DNA from 2 places in the Fictibacillus sp. WQ 8-8 genome. Region 2 is predicted to be linked to the other one. Evidence: riboswitches for the same ligand, from Rfam matches in the RefSeq annotation. Region 2 holds a riboswitch; the other holds the start of a gene.
The links. Region 2 has a riboswitch for cyclic di-GMP ahead of M1K46_RS07275 (GGDEF domain-containing protein). Riboswitches for the same ligand answer to the same signal wherever they lie in the genome.

Region 1 (11,471 bases), on a different contig from region 2:
GCTGGCCTGTTCTTCATTATGGTAATGTTCCTTACTACAAGGATTTAAGTGAATGGGATCTGAGAATCTACGGAATGGTGGAGAACCCGACAACTTTTACTTACGAGGAGCTTATGGCATTTCCGAAATCATCGGCCACGAATGATATCCATTGTGTCACCGGCTGGTCCAGATTGGATAACGTATGGGAAGGAGTGGCTGTTAAAGAAATTGTAAAAGACATTGGTATTCATCCCTTGGCCAAGTACGTCCTTTTGCATGCAGAAGAAGGATGGACAACCAATCTTCCTTTGGATGATTTTTTAAAGGAAACCAGCTTGCTGGCTCATACGCACAATGGACAAACGTTAACGCCGGAGCATGGGTATCCACTCCGTGCAGTGGTTCCGCATCTCTATTTCTGGAAAAGTGCGAAGTGGCTCCGTGCCATTGAATTTCTGCCGATGGAAACGCCAGGTTTTTGGGAGAAAAATGGCTATCATATGTATGGAGATCCTTGGAAGGAAGAGCGCTTTAGCTGGGACTAAGAAACAATGATCATGTAAGAAAAAAATATCAAAAATATTTATAAAAACCTTAAAAAATACATGTAAATTTTCCCAGATGGACCGATATTGTAATTAAAGGTAGTTTATGCTCTATTCGGTAAGGAAAGGAAAGAAGTGCCCGTGAACTGTAATCTTCAATCCGTCTGTGATCAGATGGAGAAAGTTAAGGAAAAGTTATATCAGTCATGCCGATCGGCAAACAGTTATTCAGACCCTGCCATCGTAAAAATCAGCCAAGAGCTTGATGAACTGATCACTCTTTATCAACGACAATTGAAACCAACCTATAAATAACATAACAAAAGGAAGCAGCTTACCCATTAGCTGCTTCTTTATATTTTGTATAATGAGTTTTTATTCCGTCCGTGTCCTCGTGGATTACCACGATTTCTTTGTTCTCCTCATTCATCATCACTTTAACTTTTTCAGGTGTGAAGCTGGAGATGAATTCATAATCAGCATCAGTTTTAGATACAAGAAGTAACGGGATTGTATATGGAACTCCATACCTTTTTGGAATGGTTAGGAGCCATGTCCTTCCATCCTGTTCAAGCGTTAAAGAGGCATCATTCGTTTTAGAAGAATACGTTCCTTGTGCAGTTGCAGAAATCTCAGTCTCCCTAATTCGTTCTTCGTAAAATACGGGACTTCGTACTTCTTCATGCAGTATTATTTTTGCCAGGTCACGATTGATTTTTGTAATAGGGGTTAAATTAAAATTGCTCATGACGATCACCGTGATCTCACCATCCAGGCTTTTCAGCATTTCAGCACAATATCCGTTCACATCACCAAAATGACAGGCGGCCGCAGTTTGGCCAATTTTATCAAAACCCCAGCCATATCCATAATTGCCTTCGCAGGGTGTGAGCATATTATTTAGCGACCTCTTATTCAATACCTTTCCGGAAAACAAAGCTTCTGTCCACCTAAACAGATCTTCAGTAGTAGAATACATACCATATGCCCCAAGTGGAAAACTCATATCAATATAATCAGGATGCACAAAGTCTTTATTTACCGTATAACCTGATGCCAAATTTTGAACTATGGTTCTTCCGTCCAATACACCGGTGTTCTTAAGGCCAAACGGTTTTAGCAGATTTTCCTGAAGAAAATGGGCATAGGATTGTCCTGAAACCTTTTCTATAATTGCTGTCAGTAAAATGTAATTTGAGTTGCAATAGCTGTATTGAGAACCAGGCTCAAATTCAAGAGGTTTGTCTTTGATTCTATGGATCAGTCCAGTAAGATCTGCGGGAAGCCTCATCTCTTTTGTCCAATAATCCTGCAGGGAGGTAAAATCGGAAACTCCAGATGTGTTGGAAAGAAGCTGATGTATGGTCACTTGTTTAGCATAGGTGAGCCCCGCTATAAAAAGTGCCACGGTATCATCGAGTTTCATTAAACCTTGCTCCTCAAGCAAAAGGATAGCCGCTGCCGTAAAGTTTTTGGTCAGGGAAGCAATCGGAAAGCGGGTTTGAGGTGAATTCGGAATGTTGAACGTCCGGCTGGCCGAACCATATCCTTCATGAATCAAGATTTCTCCTTTATATGCTGCAAGCACAGAGCCATTAAAATAGCCTAATCGGTCATACGCCGTCATATAATTTTTCAGTCTTGTTTTTAATGTTGTTTTGTTTATAAGTCGGGTCATATCCTATTCCTCCTGTATAAGAAGAAAACATTCTGCAAAAAGGAGAGCTTCTCCTTTATTGAACAGAAGGCGGCAAAAGGAGAGCCGGCTGATTTGTGAAACAAATGAAGCGCCTGAAAAACAGATGGGAAAAAGCTGGCTTATACCCTTCTGCTTTTCATATGGCGGTTCAATCACCCCCACTAAAACAACAACATGGATTAACATAGCTTATTTTTTAAAAATAATGTTAGAAGAAGCAGGAATTTTGTCAGAAATATCAAACAATAGTATAGAATAAGCAGTCTTCTTTTTTGAATATACTAGGGGAGAAGGAGGCGGATTCCATCATGGACTTTGTGAACGAAGAAAACCAGCAAGGAGATCAACGGGCTATGCAGTCCGAGCATTGCATGGTTTGCAACAATGAGCTTATCAGCTGGGAAGAAAGACAAATAGCCGTTTGCGACCATTGTGTCAGCAAAGCCATTGGCGATTAGCGTTCCTACTCGGAATGCTTTTTCTTTTGGAATCAGATCCTCCATTTCTTCACACACTATATAGGAATTTAAAAGGAGGAACGATACCAGATGGCTAAAAGAAAACATTCCAAAGATGCTGCCGCCAAGAACAATCAAACCCCGACAGAAAGCATGACAGACGTAGAGTTCTCTGACGATAAGTTCGCAGATGATATTCCAAAGCGCGATACAAAGAGCCCGAAATCAAAAGGCGAAGCATAAAAAGGAGACCCTAGCCTGATCTTCCCCCAATTTTATAGGGGTGAAGTTAAGATCAGACCGGGTCTCCTTTTTTTATTAAAATGAAAACTGCAGTTCAGGCACATATTGGTTCATATGTTTTTTTATTTCACGATACTGTTTTTTCTGCGTTTTTACGTCCTGCATCGGATGAACATGCCATGATCGGTCAACCCAGGTGGGAAGAAATGCAGGGTTTTCAAGCTCAATTTTAACGTTATTTCCTCTTTGAATCTTCTTCACCTTGATATCCATCATACCCCCGATGTTTTTATAAGGGCCTGTCTGTCCGGAAAAAAAGTTGCCAAGAGAATATGCTGCGAATGCCCGCTCTCCGTTCTTTTTCTTTATCCAGGAAACCGGCTGAAGCACGTGAGGATGATGCCCGATGATGATATCTGCTCCTGAATCCGCTGCCATCTGGACAAGTTCTTTTTGTGTCTCATTTGGCATCCTCTCGTATTCGTTCCCAAAGTGGAGACTGATCACCACAACATCAGAAATTTTTTCTGCCTGATGAAGGTCTGCTTTCATCTTCTTCACATCGATCAGGTTAACAAGATACGGTTTGCCCTTAGGTACAGGGATGCCGTTCGTTCCAAAGGTATAGCTCAAAAAAGAAAAGGTGATCTGTTTTCGCTTCAGAATACGGATGATCCTTTGATCCTTGGATGATTGAAAAGCACCTGTATACGGCATGCCAATCTCGTTCCAATGGTTGATCGCGCTTAAAATGGCTTTCTCTCCACGATCCAGTGTATGGTTGTTCGCAATCGTGACCAGATCCACACCGTTCTTCTTCAGTGCATCCCCGACTTCCTGAGGCGAATTGAAGGAAGGATAGGACGATAAACCGAGCTTTTCCCCGCCAATCATTGTCTCCTGATTTGCCACCGTAATATCCGGCTTCTCCAAATAGGGTTTTACCTCTTTCAGCATCGGATTAAAGTCATAGGACCCGTCACGTTTTTTCGCTTTATTGTATACCCGGTCATGAATGAGAATATCCCCAACCGCGCCGATCGTAGCCGTATGGACGGTTTCTTGAGGTTCCGTCTTTTTTGGCGGTTTATCCGTTGTTTTTTTAATGCTGTCCTTATTTTGCCTCTCGCTGCTTGCAGGCTCCGTTTTGCTTTCCTGAGCCGGTTTGTTTTTTAGAACAGGAATAAGGACCAGCAGCAAAATGACAACACAGATACTTGAAATGATTGTTATTTTTTTCATAGTAAGCGTTTCCTCCTACCTCCATACTAGGCGATTGAGCAGGGATTTCAAGAGCAAAATCACATTCGTTCTATAAAATGAACGATTTGTTCTTTAAAAATAACGAAAAATTAAGAAAACGAGCGATTTATGAAGATAACTAGGTCATTTGTACGTTAAAAAGAACAAAAATAACCAAATTTACAGGTTTTTTAAATAGTAAATTCGTTCTATACTGAACACAAGTTGTTCGTTAAAAAGAACTACAAGGTTCTCAGAAACGTCTAAGTCCTTAGGAAAAGGAGGGAGACAACATCAGAAGCAAACGGCTGAGGAAATTCAGAAAAAAGAATTGGGTATTTGTTCTAAGTTTACAAGTTGGCATTATTTTTTATTCACTCATGTACTCCCTTTACGGCCTGACCGGAACTACAAATGCCTACTTTAATGATACATCAAATGTTAGCGGAACTATACAGGCCGGGACCTGGGAGACCGATGATGGGAAGTGGGATAAAAGCTCACTGGAGTTTCTATCTGCCTCTAAAGATTCTTCATGCAGCAACATTAGCGCTGTAATAGTAAATAAGGGTGAAATAATGCAAGGCCCCGTTAAATACGAAGTTTGGTGGGCTGAAAAAGGAAATCCAAAGGGTGGCAATAAAGTCGACACCGGACAAATGGATGCCCTAACGAAGAACCAAAAAGAAACCCTTACATATTTACCAACGAAAAATGGCGTTTATATGTTTAAAGCGTTCCAGAGACCAGGACATCCGGGTAACGGAGAACTTTGGAGTGATGGCATTACTGTAACTGGATGCAGCCAACAAAATACTGAGGAAGATAAAAGTAAAGATGAAAATAAAGATGCCAAAAAAGAAAATGTAGAGAACGAGACAGAAAAGGAACAAAAACCGGCATCTGACGATTCAGGAAAAGACAAAACAGAGGAAAAACCAGCTGAAAAGCCCGCGGAAGCTAAGGATGAAACGAAAGAACCTGACCCAGCAACAGATAGTAACACCAATGAAGCTGAACAGGACAAAGAAAATGTAAATAAAGATGCCGAGCAAAAATCGATAGATCAAAAAGTGGCAGTTCCAGAACCAAAGGAAGGTGATAGTAATGAAGACAATCAAAATTAAAAAATGGCTAAGTAATATTGTTACAACTGTATTATTTGCAACTCTATTGTTTATGGGATTTGTAGTCATCTCGTCAAAAGCATCAGGAGGAACTCCTAACTTTCTGGGATATCAACTAAAAACAGTCTTATCAGGATCAATGGAACCAGGTATCCATACAGGCTCAATCATAGCAGTTAAGCCAGGAGGAGACATGACCCGCTTCAAAAAAGGCGACGTCATCACCTTCAAGGCTTCTGAAGATAAATTGATTACCCACAGGATTTACAAAGTAAAAGGCAGCGGGGCGAACACAAGTTATGTAACAAAGGGCGATAACAATGATGCCCCTGACTTGGAGCCAGTGCTTGCCAACAATGTAGTCGCACAATACAAAGGGTTCACCGTTCCTTATGTGGGATACGGGATGGAATTTGCTCAATCCCAAAAAGGAACCACTTTATTGATGATCGTTCCCGGAATTCTTCTTCTCATCTACTCTGTGCTCACCATCTGGAAAGCCATAAGGGAAGTGGAAGTAACAAAAAAAGAAGATACACCGCCGCCAGCAAGCAATTAATGGTTGCAACTCTGCAGAGAAAAATCTTTGCAGGTTCAATATAAAAAACACTACATACCCATTGAAATGGGGATAGGGAGGAAAATTAAAATGAGTTTGAAAAAGAAATTAGGTTTAGGGGTAGCTTCAGCAGCATTAGGATTGTCTTTAGTAGGTGGGGGGACTTATGCGTTTTTCAGTGATTCAGCTCAGGCAACAAGCACATTTGCAGCCGGTACTCTTGATATCAATACAGACCCTAGTACTGTTATCAACGTTGGTAATTTAAAACCGGGAGATTTTATGATTCGTTCTTTCGACTTAAGAAATGATGGTACTCTTGACATCAAAAAAGTATTGTTAGATACCACTTATTCTGTAGTGGATGCTAAAGGAGATAATGCAGGAGAAGATTTCGGTAAACACATTAAAGTTGACTTCTTGTACAATGCTGACAAAATTAATGATGTTATTTACAGTACAACGCTTGCTGATCTAAAAAATATGAATGATCCAGATGCTGTTGAAAAAGGCTGGTTCCGTGGAGAGAAGAGCGGACTAAAAGCTATGACAAAAGATACATTCTATGTAATGTTTACTTTTGTTGATAATAATCAGGATCAAAACAAATTCCAAGGAGACTCCTTATCACTTACTTGGAAATTTAATGCACAACAAGGTAATGGTGAAGCTAGATAAATAGGTTGGTCATTTGAAAAAAAGGTGAGAAAATCTCACCTTTTTTTTTCAAAATTAATTTTTATTAAATAGTTAATCTAGCCTCTTGCAGAAGGTGGGAGAATATTGAAGACAAACCTAACTGCTTTCAAGCTGGTTCTAATTTATTCCATTATTTTGCTAACAATCGTCATTATTTACCCAGTAGGCAATACAGGGGCTTCTAAGACATCTGTAAAAATTGACCTTGCCACATCCCCTTCCGGATCCCTATTCAATGTTAACAACATGAAACCGGGAGATTCTGCCACTCGAACGATTGTTTTAAAAAATAAAGGCAACGTTCCTTTTTCGTATAGTTCGAGAGCTCAATACAAGAAAGATTCAAAGAAACTCTACAACCAGCTCCATCTTTTGTTAAAAGACAAATCTATTGTTCTATTTGATGGACCACTGAGTCAATTTCATAAATTGAAACCACGAAAACTTGAACCGCGTAAAGAAGAAGAGCTTACTGCAACCATCTCATTTCCCTGGGAATCAGGCAATGAATTTCAGGGGCTGAAGACAGAATTTGAACTTGTCTTGTTAACAGGCGATTCTGATACGAGTCCACCAACCGATCAAGATGACACCACAACAGACAACAACACACCGCCGTCAAAACATACTGATCCGCCATCAAGCAACCCAGACATATCTACATTACCGAAAACAGGTGAAACAAGTCCTTATCCAATTATCATTCTAGGATTCTTTATCTTTTCATCCGGTCTTATTTTGCTCCTCATGAAGAAATCCATCATTCCCAATCCTTTTCAAAAGGACTGAGTGATGAAGTGGATCGCATATCTACTTATACTCACAGGCATCATTACGATGTGTTACCCAAAACTAAAAAACTACTATTATACGAACAAGGAAAACCACTTACTTCAATCATGGGATCACCCGCCAACCAAACAGGCAGTCAGCAGCTATAAAAAGCTGGGTCCTGTTCTTACTGCAACGAAAAAAGAAACCAAACCGGCCAGGAAAGACCCCTTACCGAACAGCTTGCTCGGAACTCTTGAAATTAAAAGAATTCATCTCCGCTTGCCGATCTTGGAAGGAGCCAGCCTATCCAACATGAAGATTGCAGCAGGACACATTTCCGGCACCACTCCAATCGGTGAAGAAGGAAATGCGGCGATCGCAGCCCACCGAAGCTATACGTACGGCAAGCAATTCAATCGGCTGACAGAAGTGAAAACCGGAGACCTTATCACGATTGAAACCAAAAAAGAAAAGCTGATCTACCGGATGATCGCCAAAAAAATCGTCAAACCAGCAGACCTATCAGTCTTACATAGCAGTAAAAATGAAAACATCATCACGTTAATAACCTGTCATCCGTTCAAACACCCGACACACCGGTATATTGTCAAGGCCAAGTTAATTGAGGAAAGGTTGTTAACCAGCAAAGGAAGTCGGTGATCGTGAGGAAATTAGGAACACAGATTAAGAGGATCCGGATGGAGAAAGGCCACAGTGTGACAAGGCTTGCTGAGATGGCTGGAATCTCTAAAGGATACTTGAGCAGCATAGAAAATCATAAAAACAACCCGTCCGCGCATATGATTAAAAAGCTGGCGAAAGCCCTGGAGGTGCCTGTGGAAAAAGTCATTAATCTAGAAGCAGATCCATTGGACCAGGAGTGGATGGAACTCGTCATTCAGGCAAAGGAAATGGGAATTAATCAGGAGGAAATCCGTACGTTTATACGGTATGAAAGCTGGAAACAGCAGACAAAGGATGATGAAGCGAAATGATTCGCCTTGAAAATGGAGTCTATTTATGTGAAGCAGCGGGGAATAAAGTAAAGGTCGTGTACATGGGCCGCAACATCTGTGAAATTTTTATTAATGATGAGCTAAGAGGAAGAGCCCCTTTTGATTATGTAAAAAAACAAATATTGAAGTGGGAGAAGAGAGAACCTCTATCCACTGCCAATATCGGACATTATCAATTTAAAGAACTTGTTCCGATCATCGATGTTTCAGTATGAAAAAACCGGCGCCATAAAAGGCATCGGTTTTTTAGCTTTGATTTTTATTTTTCCATTTGTTGAATTCAAGAAATTCTTTAAACTGGTCTTTGCTGACACCAGACTCCATAGCTTCCTTTACGAGCTCTGCCCATTCATAATCCAGCTCCGCCTCATTGACCTCAGCTTTTTCATTCAGCAATTTTTCAACAGGAATATCCAGGACGGCTGCCAGCTTTTCAAGCAGCTGTACAGAAGGATTGGTTTGTATATTTCGCTCAAGGGAGCTGAGATAGGATTTGGCGATACCTGCTCGTTCTGCTAGTGCGGATAGAGATAGACCTTTTTCTTTGCGATATTTTTTTACAAGTTCACCAATCACGTTAATCCCTCTTTTTTACTACAAATTTTGCTTCTATTATACATTTAGGGACGATAGGCTGTAAATAGACCAAAAGCGACTTCAGATCGATGTCGCTTTAAATATTCGCTCATTTGATGGTATGTACGTTTTTTGAAGATAGCTACGGATTTCCTCCAAGCTTAAACCTTGCTTTTTGGCTTGTAATAGTAATGCTACCCATTCACGATCAAGCTCTGTTTTTTTTACGGTTTCCATGTTTCCCTCCTGAAATTGGTGGTTTTCCAGGTAATCCAGCCATCATAGTTACTCACCTTAGACCTGTGATTTTGCGTCCATGCTTTTCAGCGATGTTTGCCCTTTAACTGGAGGGTGGCATTCCGACAGTCACTTAATAAATACAATTTTAACCAATTACTAGTGCTTAACTCACAATTTTATTATAGTATCTCATTCTTTAGGAATCTGTCATAATTTGGCTGTTACATAACTGTAATATTATTGAAAAGTAAGCGTTTGCATTGATGCTTTCCCCTGAATTGTTTAAGATGAATAGAGAGAGCAAAAACGGGGTGAATGAGTGATGGAACTAGGAAAATGGAAAGAATTGGACGAAAAAGATTTTCTGAAAAACTTTAAGAACGAATTCTATTTAAAAAAAGGCGTGTTATATTTGGACGGCAATTCGCTGGGGCTTTTGTCGAAAAGAGCTGAGAAATCACTGTTGGAGTCGCTAAATGACTGGAAGGAATGCGGTATTGATGGCTGGATGGCTGGAAAGCATCCATGGTATACACTTAGCGAGGAACTAGGGAAGAAATTGTCGCCACTAATTGGGGCAAACCCGGAGGAAGTCATTATTACCGGATCCACCACTGGAAACCTCCATCAGCTCACATCCACTTTTTTTAAACCTTCAGGATCAAAAACGAAAATTTTAGCCGATGAGCTGACCTTTCCCTCAGATATTTATGCACTGAAAAGCCAGCTGGCTTTAAGAAGTTTGGACCCTGGCCAGCATCTGATCAGAGTGAAAAGCCGTGATGGCAGGCTGATTGAAGAAGAGGACATCATCAAGGCTATGACGGATAAAGTAGCTCTTATTGTGCTGCCCTCCGTGCTCTACCGAAGCGGGCAGCTGCTTGACATGAAACGCTTAACGGATGAGGCCCACAAGCGCGGAATATTGATCGGTTTTGATTTATGCCATTCCATTGGGGCAGTGCCTCATAAACTTTCGGAATGGAATGTTGACTTTGCTTTCTGGTGCAACTATAAATATTTGAACGCAGGACCTGGCAGTGTTGCGGGACTCTATATTAATGCTAAACATTTTGGAAAAGAGCCTGGACTAGCCGGGTGGTTCGGTTCCAATAAAGATAAACAGTTTGACATGAACCATGACTTCGTGGCGGCGGATACTGCGGGAGCCTTTCAGATCGGCACCCCGCACGTGTTAAGCACGGCACCATTAATCGGTTCCCTTGAAATTTTTGAGGAAGCGGGAATGGACCGGCTAAGAGAAAAATCTCTTAATCTGACACGCTATATGATGGAGCTGATTGAAACCGAACTTGCTGGCTTTGGATTTACGATCGGAAATCCGAGGGATGATATACGTCGCGGTGGCCATGTTTGCCTGGAGCATGACGAAGCAGCGAGAATCTGTAAAAGTTTAAAAGAGAACGGCATCGTGCCGGATTTCCGTGCACCGAATGTGATCCGCCTCGCTCCTGTTGCACTTTATACCTCTTTTGAAGATGTACATAAAGCGGTTCAGCGGCTAAAAAAAATCATGGTTGAGAAGCAGTATGAAAAGTTTTCAAACGTAAGAGAGGTGATTGCATAATGGCTGGAAAACTGATCGATATCTCCATGCCTTTGACCTCGTCCGTTCCGACCTGGCCGGGGGACACCCCGTACTCGTTTGATTTAGCCTGGACGAAAACAGAATCAGGATCCGTGAATGTCGGTAAAGTGGAAATGAGCACGCACACCGGCACCCATATTGATGCGCCGTATCACTTTGATAGTGAAGGAAAACTGGTACTGGAGCTGGATCTTGAAATTTATGCCGGCAGAGCAATAGTGATAGATGTTACGGGCAAAGAGGTCATCGCTCCAGAGGATTTGGAGGATCAACCGCTGGATGGAGCGGAGCGTGTGCTGCTGAAAACAGGCTCTTGGCAGGACAGAACCGTGTTTCCGGAAAAGATCACCTATCTAGATGAAAAGCTGGCTGCTTTTTTATCAGAAAAAGGTGTGAGGCTTATCGGAGTTGATGTGCCGTCTGTAGATGTCCTCGACAGCAAAGCGCTTCCTGCACACCATGCCTTGCTTCAAAACGGCATTAATATCCTGGAAGGTATCGTCCTTGATGATGTGGAGCCAGGAGAATATGAGCTAATCGCGCTGCCGCTGCCGTTAAAGGATGCGGATGGCAGTCCTGTGCGTGCGGTATTGAGAGAAATATAATGTGAATGAAGAGATGATGGTTGAGCCGAATGATTTTCGGGCTGAAATCGTCTCTTTTTACGTTTTTTCAATTCAGATCGAGGACTCGGAATACATT
Region 2 (11,471 bases):
GCATAACAGCATGCATGGCCGTTCCCCGTTCTGCCGCTGTCAGCGTTTTTTCCTGCATAAACCTAGGCCTGCTCGCATTTGCCGACGAAAAGCCGCCAGCCAACGGACGATCGCTGTACTCATCGAGGAACTGATACTGTTTTTTAATTTCGGTGACCGACTGCTTCGATAAAGTCGCCGTCGATAGTTTGTAGCCATATTCCCAGTTCAGACGCCGTTCTGCTTCTTCTTTTTCCTCAGAACCGAGATCGACAGACTTGTATTCTTTAATAGCTGATAGAATTTCTTCCTGAAGAATTTTTCTGCCTTCGTGTTCTTCTTCATAATCCGCAGCATCAAAGATATCGATCCGCCACTTCGCCGGGTCAATATAGGTTTCGCCTCTTCCATGTTCTGCACTTTGCAAATGGTTTCTCAGATCGCCGCTGTCTTTGTGTCTGATTACCGCGCGGCCAATCCAGTCCAAATAGCTTTTTGCCTGTGAGCGGTCATAGTCCGGGAGAAGCCATTCTTCGCTTCCCAGTGCTTCTCCCCATTGATTGACGGACTTCTCCAGATCGTTGAGTGTCCCCAGCAGATAAAGCTTTTCTTTCGCCCGTGTTAAGGCGACATACAATACCCTCATCTCTTCTGCCAGCAGCTCCATTTTCTTTCTGCGCTGAATCGCTAGCTGCGGAAGCGTAGGATAGGCCACCCTGAATCTCGGATTAATATACCGTGTGCCAAGCCCGAGTTCTTTATGCAGAAGAACGCTCTCCTTCAGGTCCATCGTATTAAACTGTTTATTTAACCCCGCTGCAAAAACAACCGGGAATTCCAGACCCTTACTCTTATGAATCGTCATTACCCGCACGACATCTTCCTGTTCTCCAAGTGCACGGGCCGCACCCAGGTCCTTCCCGCGGTCCTGCATCCGTTCGATAAATCGAAGAAATCGGAAGAGCCCGCGGAACGATGTTTTTTCGTATTGCCTTGCCCGGTCGTATAGCGCACGAAGGTTAGCCTGCCGCTGTTTGCCACCAGGAAGGCCCCCTACGAAATCAAAATAGCCCGTTTCCCGGTAGATTCTCCAAATTAATTCTGCGAGAGAACCTTGTCTCGCGGTTTCACGCCACTGACCGAGCTTCTTCGTAAAGTGCTGCAGCCGGCTGATGATGTTTTCATCTTCTCCGGTGGCGATGTATTCTGTCACTGCGTCAAAATAGGTGCCTTTTTTATCTGCCAGCCGGACAGCGGCCATTTCATCCCCGGTGAACCCTACAATTGGAGAACGCAGTACAGAAGCGATCGGGATATCCTGCAGCGGGTTATCAACGACTTTTAACAGGGAAAGCATAATGTTGACTTCCACAGCTTCGAAATACCCGCTAGAAAGCTCCGCGTAAGAAGGGATGCCCTGGCGCTTGAACTCTTCCAGGATGATGGGAGCCCAGGAGCTCGTTGCACGGAGCAGAATAACGATATCTTTATATTTTACCGGCCTCATGTTTCCTGTTGTCTTATCAAGAACCTGATAAGAGGCATTACTCTCTGTGCCGATCAGCTGTTTAATTTTCTCTGCCATTACCCTTGCTTCAAGCAGTACTGTTTCACTGTCCGATTTCTCGCTTTCACCGGTCGCCTCACCCTCTTCATCAAGTACAGGGGAACTTTTATTGATGAGCAGAAGTTCTGCTTCCACTTTAGCGGTTTCCGGATAATAATTTGCACCAAAAGAAAGTTCAGCTTCCTTGCTGTATGCGATTTCGCCAACAGACTCATTCATGATCTGCTTAAAAATATAGTTAGCAGCATCAAGTACTTCCGAACGGCTCCTGAAGTTTTTGGCCAGGTCGATCCGCAGTCCGTTTCCTCCATCACCCTGCTTGGAAAATTGCTTGTATTTCGATAAGAAAAGTCCTGGTTCAGCCAAGCGGAAACGATAAATGCTCTGCTTCACATCCCCGACCATAAACAGGTTCCCTTGTTCTCCTTTTCCTTTGCTGACCAGCCTGACAATGGTTTCCTGCACGAGGTTCGTGTCCTGATACTCGTCAACCAGAACCTCTACAAAACGGTTTCTGTATTCAAGCGCTGCAGAAGAAGGTACAGGGTTCTCAACTGTTGAAGAAGGCGCGCTCAAGATCTCCAGGCAAAAATGTTCAAGATCCCCAAAATCAAGCAACCCCTTTTCCTGCTTTTCTTTTAAAAAACGGCGGCCAAACTCTTGAACCAGTTCTGCGAGATATTTTACAACCGGGGCCATCTCCTGCAAGTGAATCACATACGACTCCGGCGGCCTGCTGAACAGATCTTCTTTAATTTGAGAGACTTTCTTTTTTACCTGGTCCCGCATCTTCTTTACTTTTTCTTTGAGAACAGGATCCACCTCTTTTCCGCGCACCTGTTTCATCGTTGCAAAAGCACCGGATTGAAACACGTCATAAAGCTCTTGCCAGGATAAGACTGCAGCGGCTTCAAGGCGCTTTACAAAAACCAGATCGTTTTCAATCGTTTCTCCGTATGCGGCAGGTCCTTCAGGAGACCGTGCTGTGTCAAGTGCACGTTCAAGCACGGTTCCTAAGCCTTTCAGCTGCATCGCCACATCTTCCAGCAGCTCTTTCGTCCAAGGCAGATCATCGATTATCGCCACTTCACCAGCATCATACTGAGCCGCCATTTGCTGCAGCCATTGTGCCGGTTCAGGATGGCTTCTTGAAAAATCATAGAGCTTTAGAATAAGGCGCTGCAGTTCAATATCATTCCGATCTGAACTGTATGCATCAACCACATCAAAGAACGCATGGCCCTCTCCCTTGCTGTACTCTTCTTCAAACAGATTTTCCAATACTTCCTGCCTGATTAATTCTGCTTCGGTGTCATCGGCAATCCTAAAGCCCGGATCCAGATCGATCTGATAATAATACTTTCTCAGTACTTCAATACAAAAGGAGTGAAGCGTGGAAATGGAGGCTTTATTCAGCAAACCGAGCTGCCTTCGCAGATGGAGCGAGGCCGGATGCAGAGAAAGCTCTTTTTCAATCGCATCTCCTATCCTTTTTCGCATCTCAGCAGCGGCGGCGTTTGTAAATGTAACGATGAGCAGTCTGTCGACATCAGCGATTTCTTTTCTGATCATCGAAATAATCCGCTCAACAAGCACGGCTGTCTTTCCCGATCCTGCTGCAGCAGCAACAAGAATATCCTGCCCTCTCGATTGAATCGCTTGCCACTGGTCATCTGTCCATAAGCTGTCTGCGGGCTTTTCTGCTATTTTAATCATCGCTGCTTCCTCCTTCCTCGTTCATTTTGGCTAATATATTCTCATCACTTTCGTCTTTTAACAGCCTGTATTGATTTTCTTCGAGCGACTGGTCGAACTGGCATACCGAACGATAGGAGCAGAAGGTACATGGCACTTTACTTTTCATTTGATAAGGGGAGATATCTATGACCCCTTCCGTAATGTCTGTGCCGACATCCTTAATGACCTTTCGAACATAATTCGTCATCGTTGAAAACTCTTCCTCGGTTGCTACAGATGAGTGAGTAGGATGAAAACCTTTCGAAGTAATGGAAACAGGTATGATATCTGATTTCTTTTCAAAGACCGTATCCATCAATTGCACCGTCTCAGTATCTGCCAGCACCAAGCCTTTCATCTTGAACTTCTTGTAAAGTTCGTGCTGCACCTCTTCAAGCGTCAGCAGCTTTTTGTTTGAAACTAATGGGTTATGGATGTGGAAATACAGAACACCGGCCGGGTGTGCTTCCCTTCCGAGCCATTGTTTGGAGTGGCTGATGACAACATCAAGATACGTAAGCATCTGCAGGGCGATCCCATAATAAACTTCTGAGAGGTTTAACCCTGTCGAGCTTGATTTATAATCAATGATTCTTAACATCAGTCCGTCTGACCCTTCGGCGGAATCCACACGGTCAATTCTTCCGATAATCTCCATGGTTGTGCCGTTTGGCAATTGATATTTAAGCGGCGGAAGGGGCTGCTGTTTGCCGAACCCCAGTTCAAGGCCGATTGGAGCAAAGCCGCTGGCTCGCGCATGCTCGCTTAACATATGGGACGCTCTGCCGACAATATCCTTTAATTTGCTCTTTATATATAAATGGCGTTTCGTACTGAGCAAGATCTGGCTCTGAAGTTTTAATGCGAGGCTTTCCACCATGTCTCCCGCAATGCGGTAACAATCCTTCATGGAAAGATCGCGCCAGCTCATGTGGTTGGAGCCCAGAAAATCATCCATGTTCTTTAGAGCAGCATGAAACAGCTGACCGATATCAGGTGCTTCCAATCTATACAGCTTTCTTTCCTGTAGCTTCAGCCCATAGGAAAGAAACTGTGAAAAAGGACATGACTGGTGCAGTTCCATCCTTGAAACGCTGGCCGTAATCTCATTTCCGTATAACTCTTTCGTTACAGCCGGTGTGAGGTTGTTTTCCTGATTAAAATAAAATAGACTTCCCAGCACGGTTTCTCCCAGCCATTTCCACCTATCCTGAACGGTAGCCCAATTGTAAACATCCCACCAAACCCCTGAGATGGGATAGCCTTTCTTCCATTCACGCAGCTGGGTATTGAGATAGGAAATCGCCTTTTGAGGATGCTGGATATAAGCCAAATCGTTGCCGTTTTCCGGATCGCTTTGAATCAATTCTTCTTTAAGTCCAGGGAACAGTGATTTCACCCTGCCGATCACCATGGAAGGAAGCAGATTCTTCCCCTCCTCATCTGCCAGCGGATAAGAGATATACAGCTTGTCTGTGGCATTCGCCAGTGAAAGATAGATGAGGAATTGTTCATCTAAAAGCTGCCTTCTTGAACCAGGAGCAAGAGGCAGGCCGTTCTTTTCAAGAACATTCCTGTCATCTTCTGAAAGTATTCCTTCCTCCTTCGGCTTTGCCGGCAGAATCCCGTCATTGACACCCAATATGAAGTGGCATTTTACGCCTGAGTAACGGGAGCGGTCCATCGTTCCGGCGAGCACCTGATCGAGGGCAGGAGGTACGAGGGCAAACTTTAGGCTTTCTAAGCCTGTATCCAGCATTTTGATCCATAGATCAAGCTTGATGCTTTCTTCACCCGTAATCTCTACCATCTCATCTAGAAGCTCTACGACTGCATCCCAGACCTGATCATGTTCTCGCGCAATCCTGAGCTTGCCTTCCTGCTGTGCTCTTTGACTGAGACGTTCAAGCTTCATCGGGATATGCAGACGTTCAAGATAAAGAAACAGCACCTCACAGAACCCCCGGACATTGTCCGCGTTTTTCAAGTCATGTGAAAGTTTGTCCAGCGGAGACGCAACCATATGCCTGACTTCGTTCAGCCGCTCCTGCTTTTCTTTTTCCTCATCTGTCTGGACGAATTCATGTTCTTCCAGCGCCTGAAAACGCTGCACCTTCCACGGCTTCTTCTCTATCCAGCGATATCCCTGAATGCCGTATGCGAGCACAAAATTCTCCAGTTCATCCATTTCATGGCGAAGTTCTGCCCATGAAAAATCACTGTCTACAGGATAAAGCAGATCTGTTTTTACAGCACGGAAAACCGATTCGTACCGCCAGTTGCTTGTCACAGCTTCCAGCGACGACCGTATCAATTCAACGAGTGGATGGTGAAGCATCGGTTTCTTCTGATCTAAAAAGACGGGAATTTCATATTCCTCAAAGACCGTTTCAATCAGTTCGTAATAATCATTCATGTTTCGAATGGAGAGGGCGATCTCCCTGTATCGGTAGTTTTCATCACGGACAAGGCGGATGATCTCCCTGGCAGCGGCCTCGATTTCCGTTCTCCGATTAACGGCAGATTGAACAGAAATACCGTTTGGCGCATCAAATTCCATAGCTGGCCTGCGGTCGAACTGGCTTTCTAAATGAGCCAGAGACGGTGTACCGCTGAACCTTGGCGTTTTTTCCAGAATAACCGGCTCTCTTTCAAACACACCCTCTTCCTGTGCTATTTTTTTAATGGAGAGAAGTGTATTTTTCGGAGTATAGAACAGATCAAGCTCATGGGGATGTCCAGCACTTTCGTATGAATCAAGAGTCAGGGCAACTGTTACATGATCTGCATGTTTCAGCAGCATCCGAATGACTTCAAGTTCCTGCAGCGTGAACTGGTGAAAACCGTCTATGTAGAATTCAGCCTCTTTTATATACTCTGAATAAGGAATCTTCTCTGCCAGCAGCCTTAAATAATCCTCGGTATCCACGTATTTATGAACCAATGCTTTTTCTAATTCTCCGTAGATCAGGGCGAGGTCCGTAAGCTTGTCCTGAAGAACAGTTCCTTTTGCGTCGCTGTTAAATTGCAGCAGCGTCTGAGCGTTCCAGTCGAGCTGCTCGGCATCCACGCAGTATCGCTTGAATTCAGTGATCATATTTTCCATAAGTTCATAGAATCCATTCTGATCTGACGCTTTTTTAAATACCTTTAGATCCTGTTTTTTGTTTTCTATTATTTTTCTGAGCATCATGTTCATTCCGACACTTGTAATATGAAGTCTGGTCATCCCTCCGACATCACCGAGGACTTTCCATGCCAGACGGGAAAAACTGAACACCTGGGCACGCATCATTCCTTCGAGGCCAGGTGTCTTTGCCAACTCATATTCGGATTGAAATGTCATCTGATCGGGCACCAAATAGATAATGGGTTTTCCCTCCGGATTTGCAAAAAGAGACTCTCTGATCTCGCTTAAACTGCGGTCACTCTTTCCGCTTCCGGCTCTTCCAAGAATAAAGCGCAAACTCATATCCTCACCTCTGTCAACCTAATAATCTTAAACCTATTATCTCATAAAACAGTATGTAAAAGAATGATAACGACTGCAGAAAAGCCTGCCTTTAACTGGAACAAGGCAGGCACTGAACATTCTATTCATTATTGCTTTATGTTTCTTTTATTCATGTACATTCTTTCATCCGCAAGACGCAGGTAATGATCAATATTGTCAACCGCATCCGCATGAAGGCAAATGGTTCCATAGGCCAGCGAGACCTTTTCATTCCACGAACGCAAATACAGATCAATCTGGCCGGCCAGCTTATAGGCCGTTTGTTCAGTATGGCCGGGAATCAAGAATACAAACTCGTCGCCTCCAAACCGAAAGCCGAGATCCATTTTCAGCTTTTCCGCAAAGAAAGCGATCTGCTGCAGCAGCTCGTCTCCCATATGATGGCCGAACTGGTCATTGATCTCTTTAAAATCATTGATGTCCATCATAATCAGTGACAGTGGATATTGGCCCCTTTTTGCCTTCAGGACCTCTGTTTCCAGGCAATGATAAAAGTAGCGCCTGTTATATAGGTTTGTTAATGGGTCTCTGATGCTCAGCTCTTTCAGATCGGTTACTTGCTTTGAAAAATAACCGCTTAAAACCCCGATCATTAAAGAATTGGCAGCATGTCCCCATCTCTCCAGGAAAAACAGTTTGTTTTCAGCTGTTTCTTCCTTAATCAGGTTCTGAATAACACTGTTGCCCGCCTGCCTCAGACTCTTTGCTAAAAGAGGAAGGAGCTGATGGGGGATAGCCCTTTGCCCGGCAAAATCATGTCCCTGCTTGAAACCCCGATCTTCAATTCGTTCCATGCAGGAGTTAAATTCTTCATTATGTATAAAAATGCCTTTTATCAAGGCAGTTAACATCCATTTAAGATGCATCTGGTATTCTGAATCTGTATAGGTCAGGAAGGGAACAAACAGTTCATTCTTTTCCAGATGAAGAAGGTGCCTCTCGATAATGCTGGGAATGGATTCGATATGAAGGTTATAAAGACGGCTTTTGAGGTCGGCAATGTCCGTTTCTGGCATAGGTTGGATCCCTCTATTCAATATAGTATTTAAGAAGTGACCGGCTTTAGAACAAGATGTATTTGGCCGAACATAACAAAAAAGCCATCTCCCCTGCAGGGAAATCGCTCTTTCCCCTTTGGCAACCCGGCTGCCATAGTTTTTACAAACATTAGGCCCGCGGCTTTGCGTCCCACCTTTTCAGATGGTTTGCTCTGAGACAAAGGTCTCTTCTATTTATCCAATATAGTAATTATATACCATATAACCTATTTTTACCAACATCAAACACGAACCTTAGACCTATTTTTTCGTTTTCCATCTTTTGTACCATCGATAGCCGACTCGTACACCATTCAGCACCGGATAAGGAACTCTAAGAGGGAATCTATAAAAGAACGGCTGATAGATTTTATAATAAGCCTTTCTTAAATCTTTCCATTTATAGCATTCCTCTTTCTTGCAAAAATCTGAAACATCCACAATGATTCCCCGCCCATTAGAAATCATTACATTTTTCCCGTGAACATCCCGGGGAAAAAGGCCGCGGTTTCGAGCATAGCACAGTGCTTCATCCACGTCACGAATCACGTTTTCGGAAATTTTCACCCCTTTATGCAGGCAATCATAAAGTGTTATTCCTTCGATTCGCTTTAGGATCAAGTGGCGTTCTCCATATCCGTAACAGCGTGAATATCCAGGGTGCTCACCCAGCTGCCGGTAAACAGATATCTCTTCAAGCAGGTCTTCATGATTTCTGCCGTAAATCTTAACGACTTGGTCAGGGAAATCAGGATGGACGAAAACGGCAGCATAATTGCCGCAGCCCAGAAGCTCCCACGGTTGAGGAGCGAACAGAACTTCCACAGGATCACCGGGATTCCTGCTAATTATTTTTACTTCTTGTGTTAACTCCTCTGATAACTCTGTATACTTTTTCATGATTCACCTGGCCCGATTCCTAAGTCTCTCGCCGAAAGCTTTGAACAGCTTTGCTATTTGCGCTCTATCATCGTACCAAAAAGAAAATGTTTCATCAGCAATTCTGCTTTATTTCGAAGATGGACGTTCGGGAATCTCATGACTTCCTGATATCCCCGGATAAAAATCTGATATTCTGTGATGTCATCCACTGGCCTTCCATCCGTTACTTTAATTTTACGGGCCATCATTTCTTTTTTCACATCTCTTAATTCAAAACTGATGGCATTCATCACGTTCTCGATGAGGGTGACATACGGCTGCCTTAATTTGAAAGGAGAAACGGCTATCACTTTTAAATCACGGTTAAAGATGGTGAGCAGCATAGGATACATAATATATTTATCTACTAGTATACGATCTCTTTCATCGCCATATAACATTTTTGTTCCTCCCGATCGCCGTTCAACCCGTTTTTCCGGCAACCGACAAAATATTAGACAGCTTAAACGTACGGATTTGTTTTCGAAGACAGCAATAGGCGGTTAACGTTTCTCCTTCACAAGAAACCGGAAAAACGTAACGCTTAGTAAACTGCCCGCCGCCAGACTGATAGATCATCATAAAGGGAGAACGTTCAGACACACAACGCATCAGCAATCGATTCATTTTAGCCACCGCCTTACCATTTATTTATTCACAGTATATGCGAACAAACGTTCTTTATGCAACTAGAAAAATATGCCTACCCTTAGTAAGGATAGGCATAAACCCTAATATTATTACACGCTTTGCAATAATCCTTTCTGTCCCAGTGCCTGATGAAGGCTTCCTGCGATGGAAAATCCCTCAAAGCTAATTCCCAGAGCAACAACGGTCTGAGCAAGTTCTGGCCGCATGCCTGTCAATGTTACCTCCACACCGAGAAGCTTTAAGGATGTAATCACTTGAAAAAGGTTATGGGCGACCATCGTGTCAATGATTGGAACACCTGATAAATCAATATAAAGGTGCTCAATCTGCATCTCCATACATTCATTAAGAGCGATTTCCCCAGATGATCGTCCGGTAAAGCCGTGTAGAATCGAGGGCTGTATCAAGGGACAAATTGATTTCTACCGCAATTTCCCCGCTTTTTTTTCCCCATTCTAAAAATCTTTTTTCTGATTGTTCGAGGTTTGAGAATAATGCTTCACCGATGAATTGAAACAGTTCGATGCGCCAATCGATTAAAAGCTGCTTTTGCTGGTCATTCGGCGGATTGATCCCATTCTTTATCCGATTCTGCGTTACGGCCTCAGCAGAATAATGTGTCTCCTAGAGCTCTTAAGTTCTTGTCCATCGTCTACCCCTCATATCGTTTATATTGTCCTATCATCATACACTATAGAAGGCTTACAATAAACGATTTCCTACCTTTGACGACGAGCCTCATCATAAGTGCCTAAATATTCTTTGATCTCTCCTTCATGCACCCAGGCCACACGGTTGAAGAGCTTATTTAAGAAGTACCGGTCATGCGAGACAGCTACGACAGTTCCGTTATATTCTTCCAGAGCATCCTCCAGGACTTCACGTGAATCAATATCCAGATGGTTGGTCGGCTCATCAAGCAGCAGCAGATTAACATCCTGGTGGACTAGCTGTGCAAAGCGAAGGCGGGTATTCTCTCCTCCGCTTAAATCCCTCACCTTCTTGAACACGGACTGTCCATAAAATAAAAACTTGGCAAGCAAATGCCTTGCTGCCCCTTCATCAACAGGAACAGCTTCACGAAAAGCAGACAATACCGTTTCATCCGGGTGACTGTTCAGTCCGGTCTGGGAAAGGTATCCAAGTTTAACGGATCTTCCAATCTCGATAAGACCAGTGACTTCCTGCTCCCCTAAGATCGCTTTTAACAAGGTAGACTTTCCTGTCCCATTGTTGCCTACAATTGCAACCTTTTCACCAAAACGGATAAAAAGATCAACTTGTTTCAGTATTTCCCTGCCAGGATAGCTTGCCGTCACATCCAGCATAGAAAGGACTTCTTTTCCGCTTCGATCCTTCATCTGAAACGAGATTTCTGTCTTTCTGCGGTTAAGTAACGGACGTTTGATTTTCTGCATCCTTTCTATAGCCCGTTCCATGCTGCGGGCCCGTCTGTGAAGATCGCCATTGTCACCCCTGATCGCCCAGTCGCGCAGACGCTTAATGGCCTCCTGCATTTTTTTTATTCTTTTTTGCTGTTCCTGATACTGAGCAAATTCAGCAAGCAGGCGTTTTTCTTTTTCAGCTGAAAAAGCACTGTAATTCCCGTGATAGAGGATCACTTCTCCGTCTTCCAGATCATAAATTTTGTTCACGGTACGATCCAGGAAATAGCGGTCATGGGAGATGATGACGACAGCCCCCTTGTATTTCAGCAAATAGTCTTCAAGCCATTCCATCGTACTTAAATCAAGATGGTTGGTCGGTTCATCAAGCAAAAGCAGATCCGGCTCCTTCAGAAGCAGGCATCCGAGCCCTGCCTTTGTCTTTTCGCCTCCGCTGATGGAAGAGAATGGCTGGTCTTTTACAGCTTCAAGACCGAGGCCTTTTACGATTCCGTTAATCTTGGATTCGATGGAATACCCCCCCATTTCTTCATATGTCTCCTGCAAACCATATAGCTGATTCAGCCATTTATCCAGCTGTTTTTCGTTTGGAGTCTCACTCATTTTTGCAGTCAGAGCATGTATTTTTTCTTGAATTTCATGAAGTTCAGAAAAGGACT

Region 1: it holds a riboswitch for cyclic di-GMP, as region 2 does, so the genes downstream of both, M1K46_RS20715 (anti-repressor SinI family protein) here and M1K46_RS07275 (GGDEF domain-containing protein) in region 2, are expected to answer to the same signal.

The regions. Positions count from the first base shown of each region.
Region 1 covers NZ_JAMXKG010000013.1:44,905-56,375, forward strand. The annotation lists gene M1K46_RS20645 (sulfite oxidase-like oxidoreductase) at 1-527, shown strand, start outside; gene M1K46_RS20650 (aspartyl-phosphate phosphatase Spo0E family protein) at 669-842, shown strand; gene M1K46_RS20655 (serine hydrolase domain-containing protein) at 862-2,205, opposite strand; gene M1K46_RS20660 (hypothetical protein) at 2,535-2,684, shown strand; gene M1K46_RS20665 (hypothetical protein) at 2,775-2,927, shown strand; gene M1K46_RS20670 (CapA family protein) at 3,003-4,169, opposite strand; gene tapA (amyloid fiber anchoring/assembly protein TapA) at 4,478-5,296, shown strand; gene sipW (signal peptidase I SipW) at 5,277-5,855, shown strand; gene M1K46_RS20685 (CalY family protein) at 5,946-6,533, shown strand; gene M1K46_RS20690 (LPXTG cell wall anchor domain-containing protein) at 6,639-7,343, shown strand; gene M1K46_RS20695 (class D sortase) at 7,347-7,988, shown strand; gene M1K46_RS25780 (helix-turn-helix domain-containing protein) at 7,991-8,323, shown strand; gene M1K46_RS20705 (hypothetical protein) at 8,320-8,559, shown strand; gene M1K46_RS20710 (helix-turn-helix domain-containing protein) at 8,591-8,920, opposite strand; gene M1K46_RS20715 (anti-repressor SinI family protein) at 9,002-9,157, opposite strand; cyclic di-GMP riboswitch class I at 9,184-9,268, opposite strand; gene kynU (kynureninase) at 9,483-10,748, shown strand; gene kynB (arylformamidase) at 10,748-11,374, shown strand.
Region 2 covers NZ_JAMXKG010000003.1:363,117-374,587, reverse strand. The annotation lists gene addA (helicase-exonuclease AddAB subunit AddA) at 1-3,262, opposite strand, end outside; gene addB (helicase-exonuclease AddAB subunit AddB) at 3,255-6,755, opposite strand; gene M1K46_RS07275 (GGDEF domain-containing protein) at 6,884-7,813, opposite strand; cyclic di-GMP riboswitch class I at 7,931-8,017, opposite strand; gene M1K46_RS07270 (hypothetical protein) at 8,096-8,734, opposite strand; gene M1K46_RS07265 (hypothetical protein) at 8,788-9,156, opposite strand; gene M1K46_RS07260 (hypothetical protein) at 9,179-9,382, opposite strand; gene M1K46_RS07255 (STAS domain-containing protein) at 9,496-9,744, opposite strand; gene abc-f (ribosomal protection-like ABC-F family protein) at 10,126-11,471, opposite strand, start outside.